DNA from 3 places in the Enterobacter cancerogenus genome. Region 2 is predicted to be linked to each of the others. Evidence: predicted binding sites of a transcription regulator. Region 2 holds the regulator's gene; each other region holds the start of a gene.
What was found. The regulator PurR, encoded in region 2, represses purine synthesis genes. The targets are predictions, from matches to a motif close to CANGCAAACGTTTGCNTG.

Region 1 (6,616 bases), 230 kb from region 2:
TTGCGCAGGAACATAAAGGCTTCTGAGCCATCCTGCGGGTAAGCGCCAAAAGGTTTGCGCTCATCCGGTGAGGCGATGGTCTGCCCGCCGTTATGCTTGCCGATTTTCAGCGCGTCCTTCTCAGAAGGGAAGCCGTAAAACTGGTCGCCGTTAGGCAATTCGCCGGTAAACGCCGGGAATTTATTCTGGCTGCTGTAGCGACCATCGGACTGGAACCATGAGAAGACTTTACGCACCGGCTGAATGGGCAGGTCCGGCAGCAGTTTGGTCACCCACGTCCCTGCGCTGACAAGCAGGCGCGCGCCGTCGTAGTCGCCTTCAGGTGTCGTCACGGTCACGCCATCAGCATGATGGGCAATACCGGTTACCGGGCAGTTAAACAGTTGCCCACAGCCTGCTTTTGCGGCCAGGTCGATCCAGGTCTTGATGGCGGTTTCACAATGCAGGACGCCGGAGTGCGCTTCATAAAGCCCGATATAGTCATCCGGCACGGTGATTTCCGGCCAGCGGCTCATCACGCCCTGCGCATCCAGACGCTCAACCTCAAGGTTAAAGGCTTTCGCGCTCTGTTCCACCGAGGCGAGAAACGCAGAGTGGGCCGGGCCCAGGTTCACGACGCCGGTGCGCTCAAAAATGCGCTCTTCCGTCTGCTTCGCCAGTTCGTCCCACAGCGTCTGGGCACGCAGAACCAGCGGCACATAGCGCTCGCCTTCGCCGTAGGCATGACGGATAAGGCGGGTATCGCCATGATGGCTACCTTCTGAATGCGGGGGAAGGTGGGCATCAATCATCAGCACCTTCAGGCCTGCCTGCGTGGCGTAATAACCTGCGGCCGATCCAACGGAGCCGCTACCAATAATGATCAGGTCGTATTTCATGGTCATCCCGTTAACTAACGCTTTGTTAGCAGAGTAATTAACATCGGCAGGTTATACAAGGGAGAAATAAATAAGGCACCCCGAGGGTGCCTGTTGAGTGAAAAGTGGGCATAAAATTAATGTCGTTTATACTCATTTTCCTGGTAGTCGCCAGATTCTATTTTGGCAATACCTGCCTCTAAAATAGAAATAAACTGACGGGCGACGTCTGTTGTAAGCCACAGCGTCTGTCCAACTTCCGCTTCTTCACGGTTGAGTTGACTTGGGGTCTGGTAGTGCAAACGCAGCATCAGCGCGTCGTAGCTGTCTACGGTGCTGATATCCCAGCCGACAAGCGGATGGGTCTGGATGACTTCACTATTCTTTTCCATTATAACCCCCTAAATGCGTGTTAGAAGACAACGGCTTTGAGGTTCAATGCATGTTTTTCTGAAAGCATCTTCAGTATATCAATAGATAAGGGTTCTTATGGGAAAAATAAATAGGTAGCAACACATTTTTCTGCATTTTAGGATTGTTCGAGCAATAAAACGCCATCTTGTTCACGATTTTTTAAGAAGATGCTGAAATAATCTGAACTAAACATAATTGAGATGAAAAAAAGCCGGGGCGACCCGGCAAAAAAACACAATGAGGGAGCAAGTGTTAATCGGTGATAAACCAGTCGTCAGCGCTTTCCCAGGTTTCCTGCAAAATTTCACTGATACGCTCTTTATCTTCTTTAGCGCCACCGATAACCGACAGGTTGTTCGCGGTCGCATAACGCACCGTTACGGGATTCTCATTATCAGGAAAATTTTCGTCAATACGGCGGGATAGCTCGCCTGCCAGTGCATCAAGCGCGCCGGCAGGCAGAACGGTAGTTTTGGCAATGGTGACTTCAATACGCATAAATGCCCCCTGTGTAATATACTGTGCATTTATACAGGTATATTAGTGTTTTGACAACACGGGGGCGGGGTTTTTTAGCGTTTGACGGTCCACTGCACGGTTTCACCCGCGAGGAACGGGATCAGCGTGTCATCCGTAAGCGCGATCGCCTCTTCTACCTGGCTCGCTTTGCGTTCCAGCTCAATTAAGGTCTCATTGACCGGCAGGCCGTAGAAACGGGGGCCGTTCAGGGAGCAGAACGCCTCGAAATGCTCAAGGGCATTCATCTCTTCGAATACGGTGGCATAGCTCGCCAGGGCGGTAGGGGCGTTAAAACAGCCTGCGCAGCCGCAGCTTGCCTCTTTACGGTGGCGGGCATGCGGCGCGGAGTCGGTGCCGAGGAATGCGCGGGAGAACCCGCTGGCAACCAGCTCACGCAGCGCCTGCTGGTGGATGTTGCGCTTGAGGATCGGCAGGCAATAGAGATGAGGGCGTACGCCACCGACCAGCATGTGGTTGCGGTTGAACATCAGATGCTGAGGCGTGATGGTGGCGGCAATCAGCTCATTGCCGTCACGGACATACTCTGCCGCATCTTTGGTGGTGATATGCTCAAACACCACTTTCAGCGCGGGCAGGCGCTGGCGCAGCGGCTCCATCACCGTCTCGATAAACCGGGCTTCGCGGTCGAAAATATCGATATCCGCATGGGTCACTTCACCGTGCACCAGCAGCGGCATGCCCAGCTTCTGCATGCGTTCCAGCACCGGCATGATGGCATCAATGCTGGTCACGCCGTGGCTGGAGTTGGTAGTGGCATTCGCCGGGTAAAGTTTAGCGGCCGTGAACACCCCTTCGTTAAACCCGCGCTCCACTTCGTTCGGATCGAGAGAATCCGTAAGATAGCAGGTCATTAATGGCGTGAAATCATGTCCTGCCGGGACCGCATCCAGAATGCGCTGGCGATAGGCGATGGCTGCATCGACGGTGGTAACGGGCGGAACCAGGTTTGGCATGACAATCGCGCGGCCATAAATTTCGCTGGTATACGGCACGACGGTTTTGAGCATATCGCCATCACGCAGATGGATATGCCAGTCGTCAGGGCGGCGGATTTTAAGAACCTGGGATTGTGCAGTCATGGAAGCTCCGGCTTGAAAAGAATCAGTCATAAGAGGGCTGTTTTTGCCGGACACAAATCATAAGCGGAAACGTTTTCGTTTGCACACTTTTCCGTAAAAAAAAGGGCGCCTGAGCGCCCTGATGTTAATCGGTGAAAGGAATAATAATTTCGCCGGGTTTTACCTCAATGCCCTTGGCATACTTTTTAGCAAGCGACTCGCCCTTGCTCTTGTCCTCGCTGAGAACGTAGGCCGGCTGCTGGTTGAAGTAGTTGCGCAGCGACTGATTCAGATACGGCATGAGCGTCTGCAGCACCGGCTTCATCTTATCCGGTGAGACAACCGCATCGACCACTTCCATCTCCTGGAGGAAAATCGCCCCTTTCTCTTTATTAAAGACCGGCAGCGCCTTCAGTTTGAGTTTGATATTGGCTTTCTGATTACCAAAGAGGGAGGTCATGTCCAGATTAGCGTCCCCGGAAAGGGTGACTTTATTCGGCTCTTCACGTCCGATCTGGCTGACGAGATTGCTGAGGACGATGTGTGCATCGGCGAGGCCCGGCACACCAATGTCTTTGGAGAAGTTGTTATGTTTTTCCAGCGCCTGATTGATTTCCTGCTCACTGACGGTGTATTGGGTAAGCTGATTGCAGCCTACCAGCAGACCACTGACAATCAACGCAGCGGCAATAACAATTTTCTTCATAGTGTTCCTCAACGAAAAATCGGCGCTTCTGTCCTGTGGCGTCAGTATGTCAGTGTGAAATGGCAGAAACCAGCAGAAAAAACTGATAAGCGCGGCGGGAGGGGCCTCCCGCCGACGTGAGGTATTACGCGCCAGGCTCGAGCATGCCGCTTGCGCTGCGCTTCTGGCTGAACTGCCACCACAGGGCAATGAAGGTGATCAACCCCACCACGCCGAGCATGACCCAGGGCAGTTCCGGCTGGCTCATCGCTTTGCCCGCATCGAACAGCCAGCCACCGCCCGCATAGCCCAGCGCGCCACCCAGCGCCAGGCCCAGACGGCTGAACCCCATATAGCTGCCGCGTGCCCGTGCATCCGCCAGCGAGGCGCTCAGGGTTTCACGGGCCGGTTCGGCGATAACAGAGCCGATGTAGAACGTGCAGATAAGCGTAAACAGCTGCTGAAGCGAGCTCACTAAACCGATGGGCATCATGCTCAGCGTCATGATCAGCAGACCCGCCATCAGGCGGTGCTCAAGACGAAAGCGCCGTTCACTCCAGCGGGCAATCGGATAGAGCAGCGTGAGCGACAGGCAGGCTTCAATGGCGTACATCCATTTGACCGCGGTCGGCGTACCGGCGATGTCATTCACCATGATCGGTAGCATCAGCATCACCTGAACCGCCAGCATGTAGTAACCGGTCAGGGTTAATACATAGGTCACAAAACGCTTATCGCTCAGCACGCGCCCAAGCCCTTCGCGCACCGGCGCTTTCACCGTCGACAGTTTCCACGTGGGCAGATACAGCCCGTTAAACAGCGCACACAGGATAAAGAGCACGGCACCGGTCGCGCAGACCAGACGGAAGTCATACTGCAACAACCAACTTCCCAGCAGCGCACCCACAACCGCGCCGGCGCTGTCCTGCATCATCAGAATGGAGAAGAAACGCCCCCGGTGCTGCGGACGAATTAACTTCACCACCAGCGCGGTACGCGGCGGGTCGAACAACGTGCCGCCAATGCCGGACAGGAAGCAGGAGAACCACAGCACCCACGGCTCATGGGCGATGGCCATCGTGGCAAAGCCTGCCGCGCGTAGCAGCATGCCGGTGACGATCATCGGTTTTGCGCCAAAGCGGTCGGCGATAGCACCGCCAAACACGCCTAACCCTTGCTGAACAAGCTGGCGTAATCCCAACGCAATACCGACCATTAATGCCGCCCAGCCCATTTGATCGACAAAACGGATCGATATCAGGGGAAACACGACAAAAAAGCCGAGCACGACCAGCATGTTATCGACGAGCAGGAAATATTTACCCAGGCTCCTGGCCTGTGATACGCGGGACATTTTCCCTCCAGGGAAAATAAGAAGGTGAGCACGCTAACATTCTGCGGTGTCGCCGCGTGTTTTCCCACCCCCGGGCGTGACAATATTTTTTTATCAAAAAGGTGCTTTGATAGAGAGTTCTCATCGAAAGTTGTGAAAAGAGGTGAAAATGGTATGTCACTGTTTTCACAGACGGCACTGCCGCAGGTATAGTAAAGCTAACAGGTAGAGCAGAAGCGACGGGAAGGAGTGGTATCGATGTTTGGCTATCGCAGTAACGTGCCAAAAGTGCGTCTGACAACGGACAGGCTGGTTGTTCGTCTGGTGCACGAGCGTGATGCCTGGCGTCTGGCGGATTATTACGCCGAGAATCGCCAGTTTTTAAAACCCTGGGAACCCGTTCGGGATGAAAGCCATTGCTACCCTTCCGGCTGGCAGGCGCGGCTCAGTATGATCGCGGAATTTCACAAGCAGGGGAGCGCATTTTATTTCGCGCTGCTGGATCCTGATGAAAAAGAGATTATCGGCATCGCCAACTTCTCTAACGTGGTGCGCGGGTCGTTTCACGCCTGCTATCTCGGCTACTCCATCGGCCAGAAATGGCAGGGGCAGGGACTGATGTACGAAGCGTTAACGGCGGCAATCCGGTATATGCAGCGCACGCAGCATATCCATCGCATTATGGCGAACTACATGCCCCACAATCAGCGCAGCGGTAGCCTGCTGGCGCGGTTAGGGTTTGAAAAAGAAGGGTACGCCAAAGACTATTTGTTGATCGACGGAGAGTGGCAGGATCACGTCCTGACGGCGCTCACGGCTCAGGACTGGACGGCGGGTCGTTAAGGAGAAAAGATGAAATATCAGTTGAACGGTGCCGAAGCGCGCGTCATTGGATGCTTGCTGGAAAAACAGGTTACCACCCCGGAACAGTATCCGCTGTCGGTCAATGCCGTGACCATGGCCTGCAATCAGAAGACCAACCGTGAACCGGTGATGAATCTCGGGGAACATGAGGTGCAGGATTGCCTGGATGCGCTGGTCAAGCGCCACTACCTGCGAACGGTGAGTGGTTTCGGCAACCGCGTGACCAAATATGAGCAGCGCTTTTGCAACTCAGAATTTGGCGATTTGAAACTGAGCGCGGCAGAAGTGGCGGTGATTACCACGCTGTTGCTGCGCGGAGCGCAAACGCCTGGGGAACTGCGCACGCGCGCAGCGCGGATGCATGAGTTCCGCGATATGCAGGAGGTTGAGCAGACGCTCGAAGGGCTGGCCTCACGTGAAGACGGGCCATACGTGGTACGCCTGCCGCGTGAGCCGGGCAAGCGTGAAAGCCGCTATATGCACCTGTTTAGCGGAGAGGTGGATACGGCAGCGGCAGAGCCTGACCTGGCAGCGGCGGATAACGGCCTGGCGGCGCGAGTGGCGGTGCTGGAAGACGAGGTTGCCGGGCTGAAACAGCGTCTGGATGCACTGCTGGCACATTTGGGGGATTAACGGTGGCAAAATTACGTGTAGGGGTAGTAGGGCTTGGCGGTATAGCCCAGAAGGCCTGGCTGCCGGTACTGAGCGTGGCGGCGGACTGGACGCTGCAGGGAGCGTGGTCGCCCACGCGTGAGAAAGCCGAGCGTATCTGCGAAACCTGGCGAATGCCCTGTGCGAGCTCTCTGCAGGATCTGGCTCGCGAGTGCGATGCGGTGTTTGTGCATACCTCGACAGCAAGCCACTA
Region 2 (6,616 bases):
CATGATGGTAGCGAAGATCCGGTTTGTGCGTGAGGCCGGGTAGTAGTCGGTCACCAGCGCCTGCCAGGTGACCGCTGCCGCGCATACGCCCACCGCCTGAATAAAGCGCAGCACCAGCAGCCAGGTGGCATCACGTACCCACAGCATCCCCAGACAGCCTACGGCAAAAATCGCAAGGCCGAGTAACAGCACCGGCTTGCGGCCAAAGCGGTCAGAGAGCGGCCCCCACATCAGCTGTGCGATGGCGAAGCCCGCAAGGAATAAGCTCAGGCTGGCGCTGATGGCGGCGGCAGGCGTCTGCAAATCTTCCTGCATCGCGGCGAAAGCAGGGAGGTACATATCGGTTGCCAGAAAGCCAAGCACGCTTAAGCCGCCGAGCCAGACTAAAAATCCGTTCCTGGGTTGCATTGTTTTTTTCTCCTGAGGAGGCAGGTGTTAATTGGCGCAGAGTGTAGGGAGTGCAAAGCGGCTTGTGAAACGCTAATATTTGGTAAGTGCATTCAAATTTTTTGCAGGCAGAAAATGTGGTCTGATTATTCTCTTGAAGTGGTAGACGCCGTGGCGCGTAACGGCAGTTTTACCGGCGCCGCGCAGGAACTGCATCGGGTTCCCTCTGCAGTCAGTTATACCGTGCGCCAGTTGGAGGAGTGGCTGGCGGTGCCGCTGTTTGAGCGTCGGCACCGCGACGTGGTGTTAACGCCTGCTGGGGCGTGGTTTCTCAAGGAGGGACGTTCTGTCATCAAAAAAATGCAGATCACCCGCGAGCAGTGCCAACAGATCGCCAATGGCTGGCGGGGCCATCTCTCCATTGCGGTAGACAACATTGTGAAGCCCGAACGCACACGGCAGATGATCGTGGATTTCTATCGCCATTTCTCGGACGTTGAGTTGCGGGTATCGCAGGAGGTGTTCAACGGCGTCTGGGATGCGCTGGCGGACGGCAGGGTTGAGATGGCTATCGGCGCGACGCAGGCTATTCCCGTTGGGGGACGTTACGCTTTTCGGGATATGGGCATGCTGAGCTGGACCTGCGTGGTCGCCCGCCATCATCCTCTGGCCGCGCTGGAAGGGCCGCTGAGTGACGACACGCTGCGCAACTGGCCGTCGCTGGTGCTGGAAGATACCTCGCGTTCGTTGCCCAAACGCATCACCTGGCTGCTGGACAACCAGCGGCGCGTGGTGGCACCTGACTGGGAGTCGTCTGCCACCTGCCTGACGGCGGGCCTGTGCGTGGCGATGGTGCCCGTCCACTTTGCACGTCCGAGGATCGACAGCGGAGAATGGGTTGCCCTGCAGCTGGAAAACCCGTTCCCGGATGCAGCCTGTTGCCTCACCTGGCAGCAGAACGACGTATCGCCTGCCATGGCCTGGCTGCTGGATTATCTGGGAGACAGCGAAACGCTGAACCGGGAGTGGCTACGGGCGCCAGCGTAGCTGGCCCCGTTAACCATTAGCGACGGTAGTCGCGGAAAGGGCCATCCGCAACGGAACGGCGCTCAACAAGACGCGGGTGGACTTCAATAGACTGCGATTCTTCACGCTTGTTAACGATCCTGTCCATCAGCATGTTGAAAGCGGTTTCGCCCAGCGAATCTTTCGGCTGGTGGATGGTGGTCAGCGCCGGGGTGAAGAAACGGGCGTTACGCACGTTGTCATACCCGATCACGGAAATGTCCTGCGGCACGCGCAGACCCAGTTCATCCGCCGCACAGAGCGCACCCATTGCCATAATATCGCCCCCGCAGAAGACGGCGGTCGGGCGAGGCTGCTGGGAGACGATCTGCTGCATGGCGCGATAGCCCGATTCTGGCTCGAAGTCGCCCTGCACAATCCAGTTTTCCGGCACGGTGATCAGTGCTTCTTCCATCGCTTTCATAAAGCCAGCCAGACGCCCTGCGCCGGTGTTGCGCTCAAGCGGGCCGGGAATAACTCCAATCTCGCGATGCCCGCGTTCTACCAGATAACGACCCGCCATATAGCCGCCTTCAAAAGCGTTATCAATCACGGAGTCGGTGAAATCGGCGCGCGCTTCGCCCCAGTCCATCACCACCATCGGGATGTGACGGTACTCTTCCAGCATGGAAAGCACCGATTCCGGGTATTCTGAACACATCACCAGCAGGCCGTCGACGCGCTTTTGCGCCATCATTGAAAGATAGGCACGCTGTTTTTCAATGTTGTTCCAGGCGTTGCCCAGAATCAGGGTATAGCCTTTCTGAAAGCAGTTTTTTTCGACCGCTTCGATAATTTCTGCGAAATAGGCCGCTTCGCTACTGGTCGCCAGCAAACCGATCGATTTGGTGTGATTCACTTTGAGGCTACGCGCTACCGCACTCGGGGAGTAGTGCAGCTCTTTGATCGCCGCCCAGACGGCATTGCGCGTCTCTTCAGCAACAAAGCGAGTTTTGTTAATAACATGTGATACGGTTGTAGTGGAAACGTTTGCGCGTTTTGCTACGTCTTTTATTGTTGCCATTAAATGTCACTCCAGACCATATCCTAAGCTCCTGATAATCATGAAGGTAAACGTTTGCCTTCTCTCACCCTTATTACGCAATCTTGAATTGCGACACGCCGGGAAAACGACACAGGACGTCAGGAGGGGGTCAATGGCCGGTACGCTAATAAATTTAGCGTGGAATTTTGTCCTATCTTGATGAAAAGGGGAAGAGCAAAAGTGGATATCAGGTTAAAACCAGGAAGATTTTTGACCTGAACTGTGTAAAAATGAGCAAGCTCACTTTTCGTGGGGTGATTAAAAGGAGAAAAATTGATGAGTTCCGATCTGAAGTTTTCGCTGGTTACCACCGTTATTGTGCTGGCATTGATTGTGGCCGGTGGTTTAACGGCTGCGCTGCACTGATTCACGCGGAGGGAGAGGCGTCTCCCTCCACATCCTCGCCTGATTGTTACCCCTCTGGCAAAAATCTTTTGCCAAAATGTAAACTTCTCATTTTTTGTGATTGATGTCATGCTTTTGGCTTCATTGTTCTGTGTCACGACGCGACACGGCATCCGGAGTTAACGCATGAAAATCAATTTCCCCTTGCTGGCCCTGGCGATTGGCGCTTTTGGGATTGGCACCACTGAATTCTCCCCGATGGGCTTGCTGCCCGTTATCGCGCGGGGCGTAGACGTCTCAATACCGGCGGCTGGTATGCTGATCAGCGCCTATGCGATCGGCGTGATGGTGGGGGCACCCCTGATGACGCTGCTGCTCTCGCACCGCGCGCGTCGCAATGCGCTGATTTTCCTGATGGCGATCTTCACGCTTGGCAATGTGCTCTCCGCAATTTCGCCTGACTACACCACCCTGATGCTGTCGCGTATTCTGACCAGCCTCAACCACGGTGCTTTCTTCGGGCTGGGATCAGTCGTTGCCGCCAGCGTGGTTCCCAAACACAAGCAGGCCAGCGCGGTCGCCACCATGTTTATGGGCCTGACGATCGCCAATATTGGCGGCGTACCGGCGGCGACCTGGCTCGGTGAAGTCATCGGCTGGCGCATGTCGTTCCTCGCCACCGCCGCACTTGGGGTTGTGGCGATGGCCGCACTGTTCTTCTCCCTGCCGAAGGGCAGCGCCGGAGAACGCCCTGATGTACGCAAAGAGCTGTCGGTGCTGGTGCGCCCTCAGGTTCTTTCCGCGCTATTGACCACCGTGCTGGGCGCCGGGGCGATGTTTACCCTCTATACCTATATTTCACCGGTGCTGCATGAGATCACTCACGCTACGCCGATCTTTATTACCGCGATGCTGGTGCTGATTGGCGTGGGCTTCTCGATTGGCAATTACCTTGGCGGGAAGCTGGCAGACCGTTCCGTTACCGGCACGCTGAAAGGCTTTTTAACCCTGCTGATTGTGATTATGGTGGCCATCCCGTGGCTGGCGCGCACTGAAGTGGGGGCGGCGATTGCGATGGTGGTCTGGGGGGCGGCGACCTTTGCCGTGGTACCGCCACTGCAAATGCGCGTGATGCGTGTTGCTCATGAGGCGCCGGGGCTCTCATCTTCCGTCAATATCGGGGCATTCAACCTGGGGAATGCGCTGGGCGCTGCGGCGGGCGGTGCGGTGATCTCGGGTGGTCTGGGTTACGGCTTTGTCCCCGTGATGGGGGCAATTGTGGCCGGGCTTGGCCTGCTGCTTGTACTGATGTCCGGGCGAAAACAGCCTGAAGCGGCCTGCGCTGCAAAATAGAAAAAACGCAGAAGGGCGAACCCTTCTGCGTGTCTCTTACCCGGCGAAGTTCTTCGCCACGAATTCCCAGTTAACCAGCGCCCAGAAGTGCTCCAGATAGTTAGGGCGCGCGTTACGGTAGTCGATGTAGTAGGCGTGTTCCCACACGTCCACCGTCATCAGCGGCGTGGCGCTGGTGGTCAGCGGTGTACCAGCGTTAGACGTCGACACGATAGCCAGCTTGCCGTTGGCCTCTTTCACCAGCCATGTCCAGCCGGAACCAAAGTTTTTCACCGCAGCGTCGGTAAATTTCGCTTTAAAGTCCGCGAAGCTGCCAAACGCCGCGTTGATCGCCTCGGCCAGTTCACCAACAGGTTCTCCGCCCGCATTTGGTGCCAGGCAGTGCCAGTAGAAGGTGTGGTTCCACACCTGAGCGGCATTGTTGAACACGCCACCCTCTGAGCTACGCACGATCTCTTCCAGCGTTTTGCCTTCAAACTCGGTGCCTTTGATCAGGTTGTTGAGGTTGGTGACGTAGGTCTGGTGGTGTTTGCCGTAATGGTACTCCAGGGTTTCCGCAGAAATGTGCGGTGCCAGGGCGTCTTTTGCATACGGTAGTGCAGGTAATTCGAACGACATTGCTTCTCTCCTTATTGTTTTATACGTTGCCAATAACCCTACAGACAACAAGGATAGAGTAGCAGATTAAAAGGGTATGCAAAAGAGGAGCTTACCCTGCTACGACGGTAGCAGGGCAGGGGTTAGCGGACGGTTTTCGGCGTCATGACCCGGCGCGCGCCAACGTAGTGGCGTACCCAGTAGTCTTCACTGAGAGAGGTTATCTGAATATCCTGGCCGCTACGCGGAGACTGAATGAATTTTCCATTGCCGACGTACACGCCAACGTGATCAGCCGTGCCGCGGCCCTGGGTGCGGAAGAACACCAGGTCGCCGTTCTGGAGTTCGCCACGGTTTACCGGAGCCGCATCGCGCAGGTGGTACATTTCATTCGCGGTGCGGGGAATACGAAACTTCACCAGATCCTTATACGCGTAATAGACCAGGCCGCTGCAGTCGAAACCGGTACGCGGAGAGGAACCTCCCCAGTGATAGGGTTTACCAATTTGCCCCATCAGTTTATTCATCGCCGTCTTTTGCGCTTTTTGCATGCGCACCTTATGCACTTCCGCGAGTTTGGTGGCTTTGATGCACGTCGATTTATGCCCCTTGCGCACCGTGCATTTTTCGCTCACGAGCCTGGCAGCTGTTTGGGTAGTTTTACGCGTGTGGGTGCGGGAGGTTTTGGTTTTCGATTTGGTCTTGCTGGAGGCGGTCTGTTTGGTCTGAGCGGTGGTTTTTTTCTTAACGGTCTTGCCGGGAGTTTTTTTCTTACGTTCTGTGTTTTTCGCCAGATGCGTTTTTTGTACAGCAGAATGCCGCGCCTGTTCAGAGGCGTTCGCCGCTGGCGTGAATGAGAGTGATGTAAACAGTAAAGCACAGAGCGTGATCGAGATTTTATTTATCCGCGCCACTGGGCAGTCCCCTGATAATTGCAGGCCATCAATAATGCCCGCGTGTGATTTACAAAGCCCGTCGATTCTAATCTATAAAAACCCGGGAAGTTAATAGCATTTTTCACTCTAAAAACGTGTTTCGTTAGCAAGTGCAAAAAAATTCATCGTTCTGTAGCACTATTGTTCACTCCCTAAGCAAAACCTTAGCGGGAGAAGGGGTAAGTACCATTTTCAATGCAACTTATAGCCACACACGTTAAAATATATAAACGTGACTAAAATGTTATTTTCCGATGTCTGTCTGAACCGCTACAATGTCAGACAATTGCCGTAACAGAAGTTAAAGGAAGCAAAACATGAGCACCACTATTGAAAAAATCCAGCGCCAGATCGCTGAAAACCCGATTCTCCTGTACATGAAAGGTTCTCCGAAGCTGCCTAGCTGCGGTTTCTCCGCGCAAGCGGTTCAGGCGCTGTCTGCCTGTGGTGAGCGTTTTGCTTACGTTGATATCCTGCAAAACCCTGACATCCGTGCTGAACTGCCAAAATACGCAAACTGGCCGACCTTCCCACAGCTGTGGATTGATGGCGAGCTGGTTGGCGGCTGCGACATCCTGATCGAAATGTATCAGCGTGGCGAACTGCAGCAGCTGATCAAAGAGACTGCGGCGAAGTACAAAACTGAAGAGCCGGGCGCAGAGTAAGCTTGCCGGCCCTGTAAAAAAGCGACCTTTCGGTCGCTTTTTTTATGCGTCGTTCTCGCCCATCGGCAGCGGCCAGCCGCCTAACCGCTTCCAGCGGTTCACGATTTCACAGAACAACTCGGCTGTGCGCTCGGTATCATAGAGCGCGGAGTGCGCCTGCGTGCCGTCAAATTCGATTCCTGCGGTGATGCAGGCTTTTGACAACACCGTCTGACCGAGCGCAA
Region 3 (6,616 bases), 1.0 Mb from region 2:
CCCTGCTTCAACCCAGATGCTGTTCACCTGCTGCTTGCCCAGCAGCATCATCAGCACCACTAAATCAAGATGGCCGTTGTGTTCCGGCACCATAATGCTGCGCACGCCTTCCGGCCATTGACGCGAATCGTCTTTGGTGCGGGCAAACAGCGTTTCACCGGGCTGGTGCACGATACGGTGCTCAGGCGTAACGCGGTTCTGGCTATCAATCACAATGCGCAGCGGCTGGCGCAGGTTTTCCTGCGGGTAGAGCGCCTGGGTATCGGCGTTCAGTTCATCCCAGCGCACGGTCATCGCCGGATCGTCGGCCAGCACCGTTTCACTGCTGGTGAGGATAGCATGGCTTTGCGCGCGCAGACGTTGCACATCGCGCCTTGCCTGCGGCGAGGTGATCCACTGACTTTCACCGTTGGCCATCGCCGTGCGGCCGTCCAGAGACGCGCCCAGCTTAAGCTGAATATAGGGGAACCCGGTTCGCATACGCTTCAGGAAGCCTTTGTTGAGGGCTTCCGCATCCTGCATCATCAGGCCGTGGCTAACGTCGATCCCTTCCTGCTGCAAGCGGTACAGCCCGCGCCCGGCCACCTGCGGATTCGGATCCTGCATAGACGCGACAACGCGCGAGACACCTGCCGCAATCAGCGCTTCACAGCACGGCGGCGTGCGCCCGTGGTGGCTGCACGGCTCCAGCGTCACGTAGGCGGTTGCCCCCCGCGCCTTTTCGCCGGCCATCCGCAGCGCGTGGACCTCGGCATGCGGCTCACCCGCGCGGTAGTGGAACCCTTCGCCGACGATCTCGCCGTCTTTCACGATAACGCACCCGACGTTCGGATTAGGATGGGTGGTAAAACGCCCGCGCTGCGCCAGCTTCATGGCTCGCGCCATGTAAATCTCATCCTGCATGCGTTTAATCCTGTAAGCGGGCGATCTCTTCGCCAAACTCTTTGATATCTTCGAAGCTGCGGTAGACCGAGGCAAAGCGGATATAGGCAACTTTATCGAGCTTTTTAAGCTGCTCCATCACCAGGTTGCCAATCATTTTGCTTGGCACCTCGCGCTCCCCTAACCCACGAAGATGCGATTTAATGTGGTTTAACGCCATTTCGACGTCATCTGCACTGACGGGCCGTTTTTCCAGCGCTTTTAGCATCCCGCTGCGCAGCTTCTCTTCATTGAACGGCTCGCGGACATCGTTGCTTTTGACCACGCGCGGCATCACCAGTTCGGCCACCTCAAAGGTGGTGAAACGCTCGTTGCACACCAGACACTGCCGACGGCGGCGTACGGAGGACCCTTCGCCCACCAGGCGAGAGTCGATGACTTTGGTATCCACAGCGGAGCAGAATGGGCAATGCATACGGTATCCCTGTTATCTGGTTAACTGAGTTTCATTTTACCCTGATCTGGCCCGACAACAAAGGAAGAGCTTTTTGAGACTAAGGATCTATGCCTGACGACAGGATGCTGGCTACCATTACACGCATCCGTTATTTCAAGGGAAATAAACGCAATGACAAGACGTTACCTAAGAATTCTCCTGGTGGGAAGCCTGTTCACCCTTAGCGCATGCGCACAGCAAACTGAAGTCCGCGAGATGAAACAAAGCGTGAATACGCTTAACACGGCGATGGACAAACTGAATAAAGAAACCGTGAAAATCACGCAGCAAAACGCGCTGAATGCAAAATCCGCCAGCGGTGTGTATCTTCTGCCCGGTGCCAATACCCCTGCGCGCCTGAACAGCCAGATCGGCATGCTGAAAATGTCGCTGGTTAACCTCGCACCGAACGCCGAAGGCACGCGCGCCACGCTGCGTATTCAGGGCGAATCCAACGATCCGTTGCCGGCGTTTAGCGGCACCGTAGAGTGGGGCCAGATCCAGGGCACCACGGAAAGTTTCCAGGAGGTGAATGTGAAAAATCAGCTGATCACGGCCCCTGCCAGCACGCTCGCGCCGAGCGATGTTGATATCCCGGTTCAGCTGAACGGCCTCACGCCGGACCAGTTAGGCTTTGTTCGCATCCACGACATCCAGCCCGCCGCGCAATAATCCTCCCCTTTAGCGGAGTACGCTGTTACTCCGCTAACATTTACACGCTGAAAACATTGGCAACATAAATGGTTGTCGATACAATCCCCGCCGTTTAAAGTACGCAAACGTGAACGCAATCGATTACGTATGTGAGAGAACTGTGAAACAACACGTATTTTTGTGAGCAGGGATTCCTATAATAGGCTCCGCAGAAACACGAAATATTTAGAAACGCAATTCGCGCATTTTTCACTCCCGGAAGGGAATTTCAATCAGTGGCATGATTATGAAAAAAACATTACTCGCAGCCGGTGCAGCGCTGGCATTGTCCTCCTCTTTCACTGTTAACGCAGCGGAAAATAACAAACCAGAATATGTTTCCGACTGGTGGCATCAGAGCGTTAACGTGGTGGGCAGCTACCACACCCGTTTTGGACCGCAGATCCGCAACGATACCTACCTGGAATACGAAGCGTTCGCTAAAAAAGACTGGTTTGATTTCTACGGTTATATGGATGCGCCGGTCTTCTTCGGCGGTAACACCGACGCGAAAGGTATCTGGAACCACGGTTCTCCGCTGTTCATGGAAATCGAACCACGTTTCTCCATTGATAAGCTGACCGGCACCAGCCTGGCGTTTGGTCCGTTTAAAGAGTGGTACTTCGCAAACAACTACATCTACGACATGGGCCGCAACGCCTCCGGTCGTCAGAGCACCTGGTACATGGGTCTGGGTACGGACATTGAAACCGGTCTGCCAATGAGCCTGTCCATGAACGTCTACGCGAAATACCAGTGGCAGAACTACGGTGCAGCGAACGAGAACGAGTGGGACGGCTACCGTTTCAAAGTGAAATACTTTGTGCCACTGACCCAGCTGTGGGGCGGCAACCTGAGCTACATCGGCTTCACCAACTTTGACTGGGGTTCAGACCTGGGCGATAACGACTTCCGCGACCTGAATGGCCGTAAAGCGCGCACCAACGACTCCATCGCCTCCAGCCACATTCTGGCGCTGAACTACGATCACTGGCACTACTCTGTTGTGGCGCGTTACTGGCACAACGGTGGTCAGTGGAACGATGACGCCAGCCTGAACTTCGGCAACGGCGACTTCAGCGTGCGTTCTACCGGCTGGGGTGGTTACCTGGTGGTGGGTTACAACTTCTAATCTCTGCGGGATTCGCCCGGTGGCGCTGCGCTTACCGGGCCTGGGATCCGAAATTGTGCGGGCTGATGCCCTCCCCTCTCCCACGGGAGAGGGCGCAAAGACAAAAAAATCCCGGTCAACAGACCGGGATTTTTTTATGCGAAAGACGCTGTCTTACGGCAGAATTGACGGCTGATCCGCCCCTTCTTTTTCGACCTTCTGCTGGAGCAGATGCTCACGCTTCATGCCGAGTTTCAGTGCCAGCGCGGACGCCACATAGATGGACGACGCCGTACCGATAGAGACACCAATCAGCATGGTCAGCGAGAAGCCTTCCAGTACCGGGCCACCGAAGAGATACAGCATCAGGATAACCATCAAGGTGGTACCGGATGTGATCAAGGTACGGTGCAGCGTCTGGGTCAATGACACGTTAAAGATTTCGTACGGCGTACCGCGACGGATCTTACGGAAGTTTTCACGGATACGGTCAGATACCACGATACTGTCGTTCAGTGAGTAACCGATAACGGACATCAGGGATGCCACAATCGTCAGGTCAATCTCAATATGGAACAGAGACAGTACGCCCATGGTGATCACCACGTCGTGCGCCAGGGCGATAACCACGCCTGCCGCCAGTCGCCACTCAAAGCGGAAACCAACGTAAATCAGGATGGAGATCAGCGCCACCATCAGCGCCATCGCACCGGTTTGCGCCAGGTCCGCACCCACGCTTGGGCCGACGAACTCAATACGCTTAACCGTCGCATTCTGGCTGGTCGTTTCGTTAATGACGTGAACGACCTTGCTGCCCAGCTCCTGGCTGCCGTTGGCATCGTGCACCGGCGGCATACGCACCATGATGTCGCGACTGCTGCCGAAGTTCTGCAGCAGCGGCTCTTCGAAGCCCGCTTTCTGCAGCGATTCGCGCATCTGGTCCATATCGACCGGTTTTTCCAGGGTGATTTCAATCACCGTACCACCGGTGAAATCGAGACCCCAGTTAAAGCCTTTCACACCCATAATGGCGATGGAGAGAATCAGGAGAAAACCTGAAATCCCGAAGGCCCAGTAGTCCCAGCGCATAAAGTCCCAGACTTTACGGCCGTGGTTCAATTGTTCAACAGTATATTCCTGTGCCACAACGCACTCCTCAGATAGACAGCTTTTTGACGCGCTTGCCGCCATACAGCAGGTTCACGATGGCACGGGTGCCGACAATAGCGGTAAACATTGACGTTGCAACACCGATACCGGTCGTAATTGCAAAGCCTTTGATAGCGCCAGTCCCCACTGCATACAGGATAAGAACCTTAATCAGTGTTGTTACGTTCGCATCGAAGATGGAGCTAAACGCCCCTTTATAGCCTTCTTCAATCGCCTGCTGCACAGAGCGACCGTTGCTCAGCTCTTCTTTGATACGTTCGTTTATCAGTACGTTCGCATCGACCGCCACCGCAAGGGTTAAGACGATACCCGCAATCCCCGGCATGGTCAGCGTTGCCCCCGGCAGCAGAGACATGATACCGATGATCAGCACCAGGTTTGCCACCAGCGCGGAGGTCGCAATCAGACCAAACTTCTTGTAGAAGAAGATCATGAAGAGAATAGAGACCACCAGACCGGCCAGACACGCTTCCAGACCCTGTTTGATGTTCTGCATACCCAGGGTTGGACCAATGGTACGTTCTTCAACAATCTGGATTGGCGCAATCAGCGCACCGGCACGCAGCAGCAGAGAGAGCTGACGCGCTTCGTTCGGGTTGTTGATACCGGTAATACGGAAGCTGTTACCCAGACGAGACTGGATGTTGGCGATGTTAATCACCTCTTCCTCTTTCACCAGCACAGAGCGACCGTTAGCGTCTTTCTTACCGCTGTCTTTGTACTCCACGAACAGGGTCGCCATCGGTTTGCCGATGTTGTCCTTGGTGAAGTTAGACATGATGTTACCACCCGCGCTATCAAGCGAGATATTAACCTGCGGCTGGTTGTATTCGTCCTGGCTGGAAGTGGAGTCGGTGATATGGTCACCGGTCAGGATCACGCGTTTGTACAGCACAACGGGCTGGCCTTCGCGAGTCTGTTTCACTTCGGAGTCGCCTGGCACACGGCCAGAAGCGGCAGCCGACTGATCGACGTTGGTATTCACCAGGCGGAATTCCAGGGTTGCGGTTGCACCCAGAATCTCTTTCGCACGCGCAGTATCCTGGATACCCGGCAGTTCTACCACGATACGGTCAGCACCCTGACGCTGTACCAGCGGCTCGGCCACGCCCAGCTGGTTTACACGGTTACGCAGAATGTTGATGTTCTGCTGAACAGCGTATTCACGGGCTTCACTCAGACGCGCATCGGTCATGACCGCACGCAACTGGTTGCTGCCCTGGGAGGTGATCACCAGATCGCGATGACGTTGAGACAGGTAAGTCACAGCCTGGTCGCGTGCCGCGCCGTCGCGGAACGTGATGCTCAAGCCGTAGTTATCTTCTTTACGCACGGTCGTGTAGGCGATGCCTTTTTCACGCAGATCGCTGCGCAGGCTGTCGATATTCTGTTCCTGCAGCTTGCCAAGGGCAGTGTCCATATCCACTTCCATCAGGAAGTGAACGCCACCACGCAGGTCAAGACCGAGTTTCATTGGCTCTGCGTTCAGCGCAGCCAGCCAACGTGGGGTTGCAGGAGCAAGGTTAAGCGCCACGACATATTTATCACCCAGCACGCCCATCAGCGCTTCACGGGCGCGGAGCTGCGTGTCGGTGGTGTCGAAGCGAGCAAGAATTGCGCCCTCTTCCAGTGCCACAGACTTAGCGGTAATTTTTTCTTCTTGTAACGTTTTCTGGACCTGGATCAGCGTTTGCTCACTGGCGGCGACACCGCGCGCGCCAGTGATTTGAACGGCCGGATCCTCACCATACAGGTTGGGAAGCGCGTACAGCAGGCCGACGATAATCACGACGACCAGCATGATGTACTTCCACAAAGGATAACGGTTTAACACGGCAGTTCCCTTTGGGAAAAGTTGGGATTACAGCGCCTTCATGGTGCCTTTCGGCAGAACGGCAGCTACGAAGTCACGTTTGATAACCACTTCAGTGGTGTCGTTCAGGGCGATAGCAATATAGCCGCTTTCAGCTACTTTGGTTACGCGACCGACCAGGCCACCGTTGGTCAGCACTTCATCGCCTTTCGCGATGGAGTTCATCAGGTTTTTGTGCTCTTTGGTGCGTTTCTGCTGTGGACGCAGGATCATGAAGTAGAAGATCAGACCGAACACAACCAGCATCAGAATCAGAGACATTGGGCTGCCCTGTGATGGCGCGCCAGTTGCTGCTACCGCATCAGAAATAAAAAAGCTCATTCAAATTCCCTCATTATTAAAATTAATCAACGTTCAACGGCGGAACATCCCGACCCTGACGTTGGTAGAA

Region 1: a site for PurR is predicted at 2,953-2,970, ahead of pyrC (dihydroorotase). Genes of this name have one in related genera too.
Region 3: a site for PurR is predicted at 2,163-2,180, ahead of I6L58_RS07710 (nucleoside-specific channel-forming protein Tsx). Genes of this name have one in related genera too.

The regions. Positions count from the first base shown of each region.
Region 1 covers NZ_CP077290.1:855,539-862,154, reverse strand. The annotation lists gene solA (N-methyl-L-tryptophan oxidase) at 1-878, opposite strand, end outside; gene bssS (biofilm formation regulator BssS) at 995-1,249, opposite strand; gene dinI (DNA damage-inducible protein I) at 1,524-1,769, opposite strand; gene pyrC (dihydroorotase) at 1,844-2,890, opposite strand; gene I6L58_RS04040 (lipoprotein) at 3,015-3,575, opposite strand; gene mdtH (multidrug efflux MFS transporter MdtH) at 3,700-4,908, opposite strand; gene rimJ (ribosomal protein S5-alanine N-acetyltransferase) at 5,146-5,730, shown strand; gene I6L58_RS04025 (YceH family protein) at 5,740-6,384, shown strand; gene I6L58_RS04020 (Gfo/Idh/MocA family protein) at 6,387-6,616, shown strand, end outside.
Region 2 covers NZ_CP077290.1:623,493-630,108, reverse strand. The annotation lists gene punC (purine nucleoside transporter PunC) at 1-408, opposite strand, end outside; gene punR (DNA-binding transcriptional activator PunR) at 523-1,434, shown strand; gene purR (HTH-type transcriptional repressor PurR) at 1,451-2,476, opposite strand; gene cydH (cytochrome bd-I oxidase subunit CydH) at 2,774-2,863, shown strand; gene I6L58_RS02890 (MFS transporter) at 3,029-4,195, shown strand; gene sodB (superoxide dismutase [Fe]) at 4,232-4,813, opposite strand; gene I6L58_RS02880 (C40 family peptidase) at 4,936-5,706, opposite strand; gene grxD (monothiol glutaredoxin 4) at 6,045-6,392, shown strand; gene rnt (ribonuclease T) at 6,435-6,616, opposite strand, start outside.
Region 3 covers NZ_CP077290.1:1,627,716-1,634,331, forward strand. The annotation lists gene ribD (bifunctional diaminohydroxyphosphoribosylaminopyrimidine deaminase/5-amino-6-(5-phosphoribosylamino)uracil reductase RibD) at 1-903, opposite strand, end outside; gene nrdR (transcriptional regulator NrdR) at 908-1,357, opposite strand; gene I6L58_RS07705 (SadB/YajI family lipoprotein) at 1,511-2,050, shown strand; gene I6L58_RS07710 (nucleoside-specific channel-forming protein Tsx) at 2,319-3,203, shown strand; gene secF (protein translocase subunit SecF) at 3,357-4,328, opposite strand; gene secD (protein translocase subunit SecD) at 4,339-6,186, opposite strand; gene yajC (preprotein translocase subunit YajC) at 6,214-6,546, opposite strand; gene tgt (tRNA guanosine(34) transglycosylase Tgt) at 6,569-6,616, opposite strand, start outside.